DNA from 2 places in the Alishewanella sp. SMS8 genome. Region 2 is predicted to be linked to the other one. Evidence: predicted binding sites of a transcription regulator. Region 2 holds the regulator's gene; the other holds the start of a gene.
What was found. The regulator MetJ, encoded in region 2, represses methionine synthesis genes. The targets are predictions, from matches to a motif close to TAGACGTCTAGACGTCTA.

Region 1 (5,046 bases), on a different contig from region 2:
TGCTGCTTGCATGGCCAGTTCAACTTCTGAACCTGTAGCAATAAAAATCAGTTCAGGTGTATCAGCGCTATCTAATAGCACATAACCACCGCGTTTAATCGCGTCTAATTGCTCAGCATTACGGGTTTGCTGCACCAGATTTTGACGCGTAAAAATCAAGCTGCTTGGTCCTTCAGTTCGCTCAATAGCTTGTTGCCAAGCCACCGCTGATTCAACTTGGTCACAAGGACGCCAATTCATTAAATTAGGGGTAACACGTAAGCTAGCCAGTTGCTCTACCGGTTGGTGTGTTGGACCATCTTCACCTAAACCAATCGAGTCGTGCGTATAAACAAAAATAACCCGTTGCTTCATTAATGCGGCCATGCGCACGGCATTGCGTGCATATTCCATAAACATTAAGAAAGTCGCACCATAAGGTACAAAGCCGCCATGCAAGGCAATACCATTCATCATGGCTGACATACCAAACTCACGCACGCCGTAATAAACATAATTACCGCTGGCATCCTTGGCAGTCAGGGGCTTACTGCCCGACCAAATAGTCAGGTTAGAACCGGCTAAATCAGCCGAACCGCCCATAAACTCAGGCAATAAGGGGCCAAAATTATTTAGTGCATTTTGCGATGCTTTGCGCGTGGCAATCGTTGCAGGGTTAGCTTGTAGCTTGGCGATATAGGCCTGGCTTTGCTCAGCCCAATTTGCCGGTAATGCACCGCTACTACGACGTAAAAACTCCGCAGCTAAAGCGGGGTGAGCGGCTTGATAGCTAGCAAAAAGCTGTTGCCACTTAGCTTCTGCTTGTTGGCCTGTGGTTTTCGCATCCCAATCTGCATAAATATCAGCAGGAATATCAAAAGGCGCATGTGGCCATTGTAAAAAGGCGCGAGCAGCGGCAATTTCGGCATCGCCCAGCGGTGCACCATGACAATCATGACTACCACCTTTATTTGGCGAACCATAACCAATCACCGTTTTACAACAAATCAAGGTAGGCTTATCGGTAACCGCACGCGCTTGCTCAATGGCCGCTTTTACTGCTTCAGGATCATGCCCATCGACATTCGGCACAACGTGCCAGCCATAGGCCTCAAAGCGTGCTGGAGTATTATCAGTAAACCAGCCTTCAACGTGGCCATCGATAGAGATACCGTTATCATCCCAAAAGGCTATCAGCTTACCTAAGCCTAAAGTACCCGCTAAAGAACAAGCCTCATGCGAAATGCCTTCCATTAGGCAGCCATCGCCTAAGAACACGTAAGTAAAGTGATCAACGATATCAAAACCTGGCTGATTGAATTGTGCGGCTAAGGCTTTTTCTGCTAAAGCCATACCTACGGCGTTGGTAATACCCTGCCCTAATGGACCCGTAGTGGTTTCTACACCGGGGGCATAACCGTATTCTGGGTGCCCTGGGGTTTTAGAGTGTAATTGACGAAATTGTTTTAGATCGTCAATGCTTAACTGATAACCACTAAGATGTAGTAAAGAATAAATCAGCATTGAGCCATGGCCGTTTGATAACACAAAGCGATCACGATCAGCCCAATTTGGATTGGTTGGGTTATGCTTCAAGTAATCTCGCCAGAGTACTTCGGCAATATCTGCCATGCCCATGGGTGCACCTGGGTGGCCCGATTTAGCTTGTTGTACCGCATCCATGCTGAGTGCACGGATAGCATTAGCAAGTTGTTTACGAGATGGCATGTTTACTCCTGAAAATTGGGCGCAAGGCAAGTTAAGCGCCTAGCTTGCTGCTTAAATTACCACTATTTTCACTCAGCTGCCGGCAGATGGCAAATGTTAATCTTGCTAGATGCCTTTATTTCCTTGGCATCTGATCTAAAAACAGCGCCTGGCGTAATTGACGGAAAGAAAGACGTCTGGGCGTCAAATATTACTGGTAATTACCCGCAATTTTCACTAAAATTAGCGGCTATTTTTTTGGCGCCCATCACTTTGCAACCTGCACTGGCATTGCTTGCCGGTACAAGCTTTTGCAAATAGGCGTAATTTTAGACAGGCGCTTTGGCGCATTCCGCATTAACCAACGTGGTGGAAAACAACTAATGGCACAACATATTTTCACGTCTGAGTCAGTTTCTGAAGGACATCCGGATAAAATTGCCGATCAGATTTCAGACGCAGTGCTGGATGCAATATTAGAACAAGACAGTAAAGCACGTGTTGCGTGTGAAACCTTCGTTAAAACCGGTATGGTGCTTGTGGGTGGTGAAATCACTACTTCAGCTTGGGTTGATATCGAAGAGATCGTTCGCAAAACCGTGCGTGAAATTGGTTATACCCATTCAGACATGGGCTTTGATGCTGACTCTTGCGCAGTGTTAAACGCAATTGGTAAACAATCTCCTGACATCAACCAAGGTGTTGACCGTGCCGATCCAAGCGAGCAAGGCGCAGGTGACCAAGGTTTAATGTTTGGCTATGCAAGCAACGAAACCGACGTTTTGATGCCTGCTCCTATTACTTATTCGCACCGTTTAGTACAGCGTCAGGCGCAAGTACGTAAAGACGGTACCTTACCGTGGTTACGTCCCGATGCGAAATCGCAGTTAAGCTTTATTTATGAAGACGGTAAGCCCATCGGTATTGATGCAGTAGTCTTGTCGACACAGCATTGTGACACCATCAGCACCGCTGATTTGCGTGAAGCCGTTATGGAAACCATTATTAAGCCAGTATTACCTGCAGAATGGCTAACCAGCAAAACCAAATATTTTATTAACCCTACTGGCCGTTTCGTCATCGGCGGTCCGATGGGCGACTGTGGTTTAACCGGTCGTAAAATCATCGTTGACTCTTACGGTGGTATGGCACGTCACGGTGGTGGTGCTTTCTCAGGTAAAGACCCATCAAAAGTTGACCGCTCAGCGGCTTATGCTGCACGTTATGTCGCGAAAAACTTAGTGGCTGCCGGCTTAGCCGAACGTCTTGAATTACAAGTGTCTTATGCCATCGGCGTAGCTGAACCAACTTCCATCAGCTTAGAAACCTTCGGCACCAGTAAACTGAGTGAAGATGAGTTAATCAAACTGGTGCGTGAACATTTCGATCTTCGCCCACATGGTTTAATTGAAATGTTGCAACTGGAAAGACCGATTTATCTGCCTACGGCCGCTTATGGTCACTTCGGCCGCAACGAGTTCCCGTGGGAACAAACCGATAAAGCCGAGTTACTGCGTCAGTACGCAAAATAAGCAATTGTTGTATAAAAACTAAAAAAAGGAGAGCTGAGCTCTCCTTTTTTCTTTTTTAAATGACCGTTCAGCTGATTTGCCGCTTACCTGACGCCAAGTTTTGTGTATGATTATTGGTTAGTTGTACCTTCCAGGGTCATTCACTGTAACAGTGAGTACACAATAAAAAATAAAAAAAGGATATGTTATGTCTGAACAAACCGCAGCCAATAACAATGGCTGGATGAATCGTGCGCTCAATACGATTGAGGTGGTGGGTAATAAATTGCCCGATCCTGCCGTATTATTTGCATTGTTAATGGTGATTGTTTGGGTAACCTCGTGGTTACTGTCGGGGGTGAGCTTTGATGAGCTGGACCCTCGCTCTGGTCAACAAATCGCCATAGTCAACTTGCTTTCGGGTGAAGCGTTAACGAACTTCACCTCCAATATAGTCAATACTTTTGTCACCTTCCCGCCGCTGGGTGTGGTACTGGTTGCGATGCTAGGTTTGGGCGTTGCCGAATATACCGGTTTTATTAATGCTGGCCTACGCTCAATTTTATCCGTTACCCCGAAAATGCTACTGACCCCAGTACTTGTTGCGGTAGGTGTACTCAGTCACGTTGCGGTTGATGCAGGCTATGTGCTCGTGGTGCCGCTTGGCGCAGTGATATTTTATGCTGCAGGCCGTCATCCTTTAGCCGGTATTGCTGCCGCCTTTGCGGGTGTATCCGGCGGCTTCTCAGCTACTTTCTTTGTGCCATCGAGCCTAGATCCGTTACTCGCCGGATTAACACAAACCTCAGCACAAATTCTTGACCCCAGCGTCACCATCAACCCGCTGAATAACTATTTCTTTACCACTGCGTCAACCTTTTTAATTATTGTGATTGGTTGGGTGCTGACGGATAAAGTGATTGAACCTCGGTTGAAAAGTACTAAAGTTGATGGTGATACGTCACAAATGGTGACCATGGAAGCCTTATCGCCTAATGAGTCTCGTGGTTTACGAGCAGCAGGCTTATCGATGTTAGCGGTTATCGCCTTACTTGCCTTAAGTATCGTGGTACCAGAACAAACACCTTGGGCAGCTAAACCAGAAGAGGTATTAGCCGGTGTAAACCCATTGCTTACTGCCGCCGCACCACTAATGAAATCGATTGTGACCATTATCTTTGTGTTCTTTTTAGTGCCAGGTATTGTATATGGTTATGTGTCTGGCTCGGTTAAAAATCACCGCGATGTGGTCAAGGGCATGAGCCATGCTATGAGCGGTATGGGCTATTACATTGTGATGGCATTTTTCTGTGCACTATTTTTATACGCTTTTAACCAATCTAATCTAGGTGTGTTACTCGCCGTAAAAGGCGCTAATGCTTTAAAGGCTATGGGCTTGCCTTTGAGTATGACGCTGGTGGGTATTGTATTCTTATCTGGCTTCGTCAATTTAGTGGTCGGTTCAGCGTCGGCTAAATGGGCACTGATTGGCGCTATTATGGTGCCTATGCTGATGGAGTTAGGCATTTCGCCTGACTTAACGCAAGCAGCTTATCGGGTAGGTGATTCATCAACGAATATCATCACCCCACTGTTACCGTACTTCCCGCTGATTGTAGTGTTCTGCCAAAAGTATGTTAAAAACAGTGGTATTGGTACCTTAGTTGCACTGATGCTGCCGTTCTCGGTAGTGATGCTTATATTGTGGACGGCTTTCTTGCTTGGGTTCTGGGCATTAGATCTGCCACTGGGCTTTGGATCAACTTACGAATATGTGCCTGTGCGCTAAGTTGTTTCATTCCTACTTTGCAAAACCGCTGTTCGCAGCGGTTTTTTATTTTGAACCCGC
Region 2 (5,046 bases):
AACGTTTCTCTGTTTTGGGCAATCGTTAATCGATTACCGAACGAAAAAAAACCGGAGCTTAGGCTCCGGTTTTTTTTGCTTCAAAATACCCTGCATGTGCACATTAGCATTAATCTGTTCTGCGCATAGCGGTAGGGTTTTCATGGCGATGGTTGTAGCACAATAAAACAACGCCATGCTCAGCATGCTAGCTAAGGCATAGCGTTAAGTGAGTACAACCTATGGCTAAAGCGATGGTACAGCAAATTCAAACAACCGGTTATTGACCACCTGATAGCACTTGGTTGATTGAAGAGGAAGAGCTGTCTGGTTTAATACTGGCGCAATTGCTGCCGCTTTGCTCACAACTGACTCCGCGAATACGACTACCGACAGAGCGGCTATCATAAAGCCCTGAAGAATTTAACCGTTTGACTAAACCGGCAAGCATGTTGTTCATTTGAATTTGCTGCCCCGTCACGCGGATGACCTCAATGTTTTCAACTTGCTGTAAATCTTTTACTAATTCTGCATGTTCATTGCTTGCTGCTAGTTCAGCGCTGACTTCCGCTAAATAAGGTTTGGCTTGGGTTTGCCCAGTTAACACTAAGCGTTTAAACAACTCCGCCGCAGCAACAAGATCTTTTTCAGTGCCAACACCATGTTGTTTAAGTTGGCCCAGTAACAGCATTGACGTTGCTAACTTTTGTTCTGACGCTTGCTCGAGTAATACCACAGCTTGCTCGATTTGCGTTGGATCTTCAGTTTGCAACAATGTTACTGCTTTTGCATATTGGGCTGGAGCATAATTTAAAGAGATGGCTTGTTCTAATAACCGGTCTGCTTCTGCGATATCTTGCTCAATAACAAAGCCATTTCGTAACCAATCTGACATCAAGTAAACTGACATGGGGTTGCGCTGGCGTACACCTTGGCGAAGATAGCGTAATGCTTGACTGGTATTCTGTTCTAAACCATCGCCTGTCGCATAAGACATGGCAACGATCGCCGCGGCATCGCCGCTACCTGCTCGAGCCAGTCGCATCAATTTACGCAGCTCTTTTGTGCAGTCAGTTTCAGTGCATATTTGCTCATTGTTTCCGGCATTTTGTGCAGTGGCGGGCAGGCTAATACTGATGCTACTTACGAGAATAAGTGCAGAGATCGATAAAAGGCGCATGGCATAACCTCATTAACTAAATATTTACCAGATATTGTAGTGATATTTTAATGACGGTCAAGGGATGTCGCTAAAATTAATAGTGATTTGTTTTATTTATGTTAAATTTTGGTGGTGACTAGTTCAACATATAAATACTCAGCAAGAGATTGGGTTTTAAGTGTATAGGCTTCTTTATGGCTAGCGCATTTCTTGCTATAAGAAGAGAAGAAAATATCAACAAGAAGGTGGTCATACTTGCTTAGGCTGGTAGGTCCAGCAACAAATTGGTGTTTTTCTATTAAAGAGCTCATTAAAATGAGCCTTCATCTGGCTTGCTGTAAAACAATAATAAGCATAATTGCAGCCTGTCGCCGCTTACCTTACTCCAGGACAATTAGAATGACAGATTTCAGAGAACAGGCACTTCGCTACCATGCCGAACCCCGCCCAGGAAAAATTAGTATTGAAATTAGCAAACCGGCTGAAACCGTCCGCGATCTTGCGCTAGCTTACAGCCCAGGTGTGGCGGAGCCCGTTCGTGAAATTGCTGCTGATCCAGACAATGTGTATAAATATACCGCTAAAGGTAACTTAGTCGCTGTGATTTCTAACGGTACTGCGATTTTAGGTTTGGGCAATCTCGGGCATTTAGCATCAAAACCGGTGATGGAAGGTAAAGCCTTGTTGTTTAAACGCTTTGCCAACTTAGATTCGATTGACATTGAAGTGTCACATCGCACGACGGAAGAGTTTATAACGACGGTTGCCAATATTGCCGATACCTTTGGTGGTATTAATTTAGAAGATATTAAAGCGCCAGAATGTTTTGAAATAGAGAAAGAGTTAATCAAACGCTGCAACATCCCGGTGTTTCATGATGATCAGCATGGTACTGCAATAGTCACTGCTGCCGGTATGCTTAATGCGTTAGAAATCCAAGGTAAGGATATTAAACACGCCATTATCGTTTGTATGGGTGCGGGTGCTGCGGCTATTGCTTGCATGGAGTTATTAATTAAATGCGGTGCCATGCGTGAGCATATCTATATGTTGGATACCAAAGGGGTGATCCATGCTCGGCGCGAAGATTTAAACCAATATAAATCGTTATTTGCCAATAATACAGATAAACGGACTTTAGAAGATGCTTTACAAGGGGCGGATGTTTTTGTTGGTGTATCGGGCCCCGATGTGTTGCCAGCAGAAGCTTTAATGTTAATGGCAGATAAGCCTGTTATTTTTGCTTGTTCAAACCCTGATCCGGAAATTAAGCCTGAGCTCGCGCACGCGGCTCGAAAAGATCTGATCATGGCAACAGGTCGCTCTGATTACCCTAATCAAGTGAATAATGTTTTGTGCTTCCCGTTTATTTTCCGTGGTGCTTTAGATGTACGTGCCAGTGAAATCAATGACGCAATGAAACTTGCAGCAGTAGAAGCGATCCGCTCAATTGCTAAAGAGCCGGTGCCAGCCGAAGTTTTGGCGGCGGCTGATGTATCAGCTTTAGAGTTTGGTAAATCTTACATTATTCCAAAACCGATGGATCCGAGATTGTTACCTCGAGTGGCACGTGCTGTGGCGGAAGCCGCGGTAAACTCTGGCGTTGCTCGTTTACCACTGCCTGATAATTACTATAAGTAAGCTGAGCCGCTTATAAAAAAACCGCCTATTGGCGGTTTTTTTATTCTTCGTCGTTTTCTGCTTCAATGATGACTGGGATGGGTTTACCCATGCTGGTCAAAATCTGCCGAACTTCAGCAGGAATTTGATGCGGATTATCTTTACGTAGATCGTCATCAGCCGGTAATGGCTGGCCAGTAAAGGCGTGCAAAAAGGCTTCGCACAATAACTCACTATTTGTCGCATGCCGTAAGTTGTTCACTTGGCGGCGAGTGCGTTCGTCAGTTAGCACTTTTAAAACATTCAGCGGGATCGATACGGTAATCTTTTTAACTTGTTCTGATTTTTTACCGTGTTCCGCGTAAGGGTGAGCATACTCACCATTCCACTTAGCCATAAGGGTCCCTTGTTATTGGTCGAGAGAAATTGCTCGCGCAAGTGCGAAATTCTACTGTTTTCTCTGTTACAGTCAAACACTGTGCAACAAATAAACATTATAGACGGCTAAATGGTTTGACTTCCAGTGTTAACGCATTATACTTTTTAGACATCTAAACATCCAAAAGGGCGTATTATGACCAAGCGTCATCCAGCGACTATCGTTGCTCGAGCGGGTATTGCGGAAGATACCGCCTTTGGTGCAGTGACACCACCGATTTACCTCACTTCAACTTATCAACTTCCGGCATTAGGGCAGCCAGGTCCTTATGATTATTCACGTTCAAATAACCCTACCCGCGATGTATTAGGGGAGGCGTTAGCCGAACTCGAAGGCGGTGCTAAAGCGATTATCACCAATACTGGTATGTCAGCTTGTTTGTTAGCACTGCAATTACTGACACCCTCTGACACCTTAGTGATCCCGCATGATTGTTATGGTGGTAGTTATCGATTATTTACCAATTTGGCGCAAAAGAAGCAGGCTTTTAAATTACACATTATCAATTTTCAAGATGCCGATTGGGCCGAGCAATTACGGTTAAGCCAAGCCAGCATGATTTGGTTAGAAACACCGAGTAACCCATTACTGCAAATTACTGATGTGCGAGCGGTTTGTCAGTTAGCGGCCAGCCTCAAAGCCAAAGTGGTGGTGGATAACACCTTTTTATCGCCAGTATTACAGCAGCCCCTCTCCTTAGGTGCAGATTTAGTCATACACTCGACGACGAAATTTATTAATGGCCACTCTGACATTATCGGCGGTGCCGTGATTGCTAAGGATCTGGCGGTTGGCGAAGAATTAAAATGGTGGGGAAACTGTTTAGGCTTAACCGGTGGAGCATTTGATGCCTATCTTACCTTGCGAGGCTTAAGAACGTTAAACTTGCGCTTAAAGCTGCAACAAGAAAATACGGCTGCAGTGGTCGATTTTTTAGCGGCGCATCCTTTAGTTGCTAAAGTGTATTATCCCGGGCTGACAAGTCATCCTGGGCATCAGATTGCTAAAGAACAGCAATTGGGTTTTGGGGCGATGTGTAGTTTTGAGTTGAACGCTCCTGCGGCATTGTTAAAAGATTTTTTCAATGCTCTAGAGTATTTTACTTTGGCACAGTCACTGGGAGGCACTGAAAGTTTAATCTGTCATCCTGCTTCAATGACGCATGCTTCGATGGATGCGGCGGCGCAGCAACGAGCGGGTATTGCTGCCACCTTAGTGCGTTTATCAATAGGCATTGAAAATGTGGCAGATTTACGTGCTGATTTGCAACAAGCGCTAAACGTGGTAGCTCAGCGTTTAGCTGACTAAAACAACTCCTCTAGCTTAGGCAACAGATGATTTAATGCCTGTTGCCTATTTTTTTTAATATTATGTGAGCTCTCGCTAATATCTGAAATTCATTAACTTAATGATTTCTTTATTTTAGTTCGTGTTTGTTGGTTTCTTTATACCGTAAAATCAAGTTCCGTAAGCAGGTAACACGCTTGGCATTGTTAATTAAATTCGGTTAATCTAAAGTACATTAGTAGCTAAGCGCTAACGCTACAGCCAAGGAATTGGATTTCTGCATGCTTTTATCGGGCCTGTGTCGGCATCGGCGACATGTTTATCATTTTTTCTGCTTTTTGTTGTGTACTGTATTTTTTAATACGGCAGCGGCTTCTGCTGCAAAGCATATTCCTAGCTTAGATAATTATTTTAAAGAAACGCTCAACACTCGATCCGGCTTACCGCACAACACTATTAATGCTATTACTCAAACGCCGGATGGCTATATGTGGTTTGGCACTTGGGAAGGCGTTGCACGGTATAACGGTCGCGAATTTCGCATTTTTGATCGTAACCC

Region 1: a site for MetJ is predicted at 1,877-1,894, ahead of metK (methionine adenosyltransferase). Genes of this name have one in related genera too.

What each region holds. Positions count from the first base shown of each region.
Region 1 is NZ_JAPJEA010000003.1:169,885-174,930, reverse strand. Features, by position in the region: gene tkt (transketolase) at 1-1,707, opposite strand, end outside; gene metK (methionine adenosyltransferase) at 2,070-3,218, shown strand; gene ORJ01_RS11255 (AbgT family transporter) at 3,406-4,986, shown strand.
Region 2 is NZ_JAPJEA010000002.1:295,508-300,553, reverse strand. Features, by position in the region: gene rpmE (50S ribosomal protein L31) at 1-29, shown strand, start outside; gene ORJ01_RS08935 (tetratricopeptide repeat protein) at 260-1,159, opposite strand; gene ORJ01_RS08930 (hypothetical protein) at 1,261-1,452, opposite strand; gene ORJ01_RS08925 (malic enzyme-like NAD(P)-binding protein) at 1,541-2,782, shown strand; gene metJ (met regulon transcriptional regulator MetJ) at 2,823-3,158, opposite strand; gene metB (cystathionine gamma-synthase) at 3,336-4,508, shown strand; gene ORJ01_RS08910 (diguanylate cyclase) at 4,769-5,046, shown strand, end outside.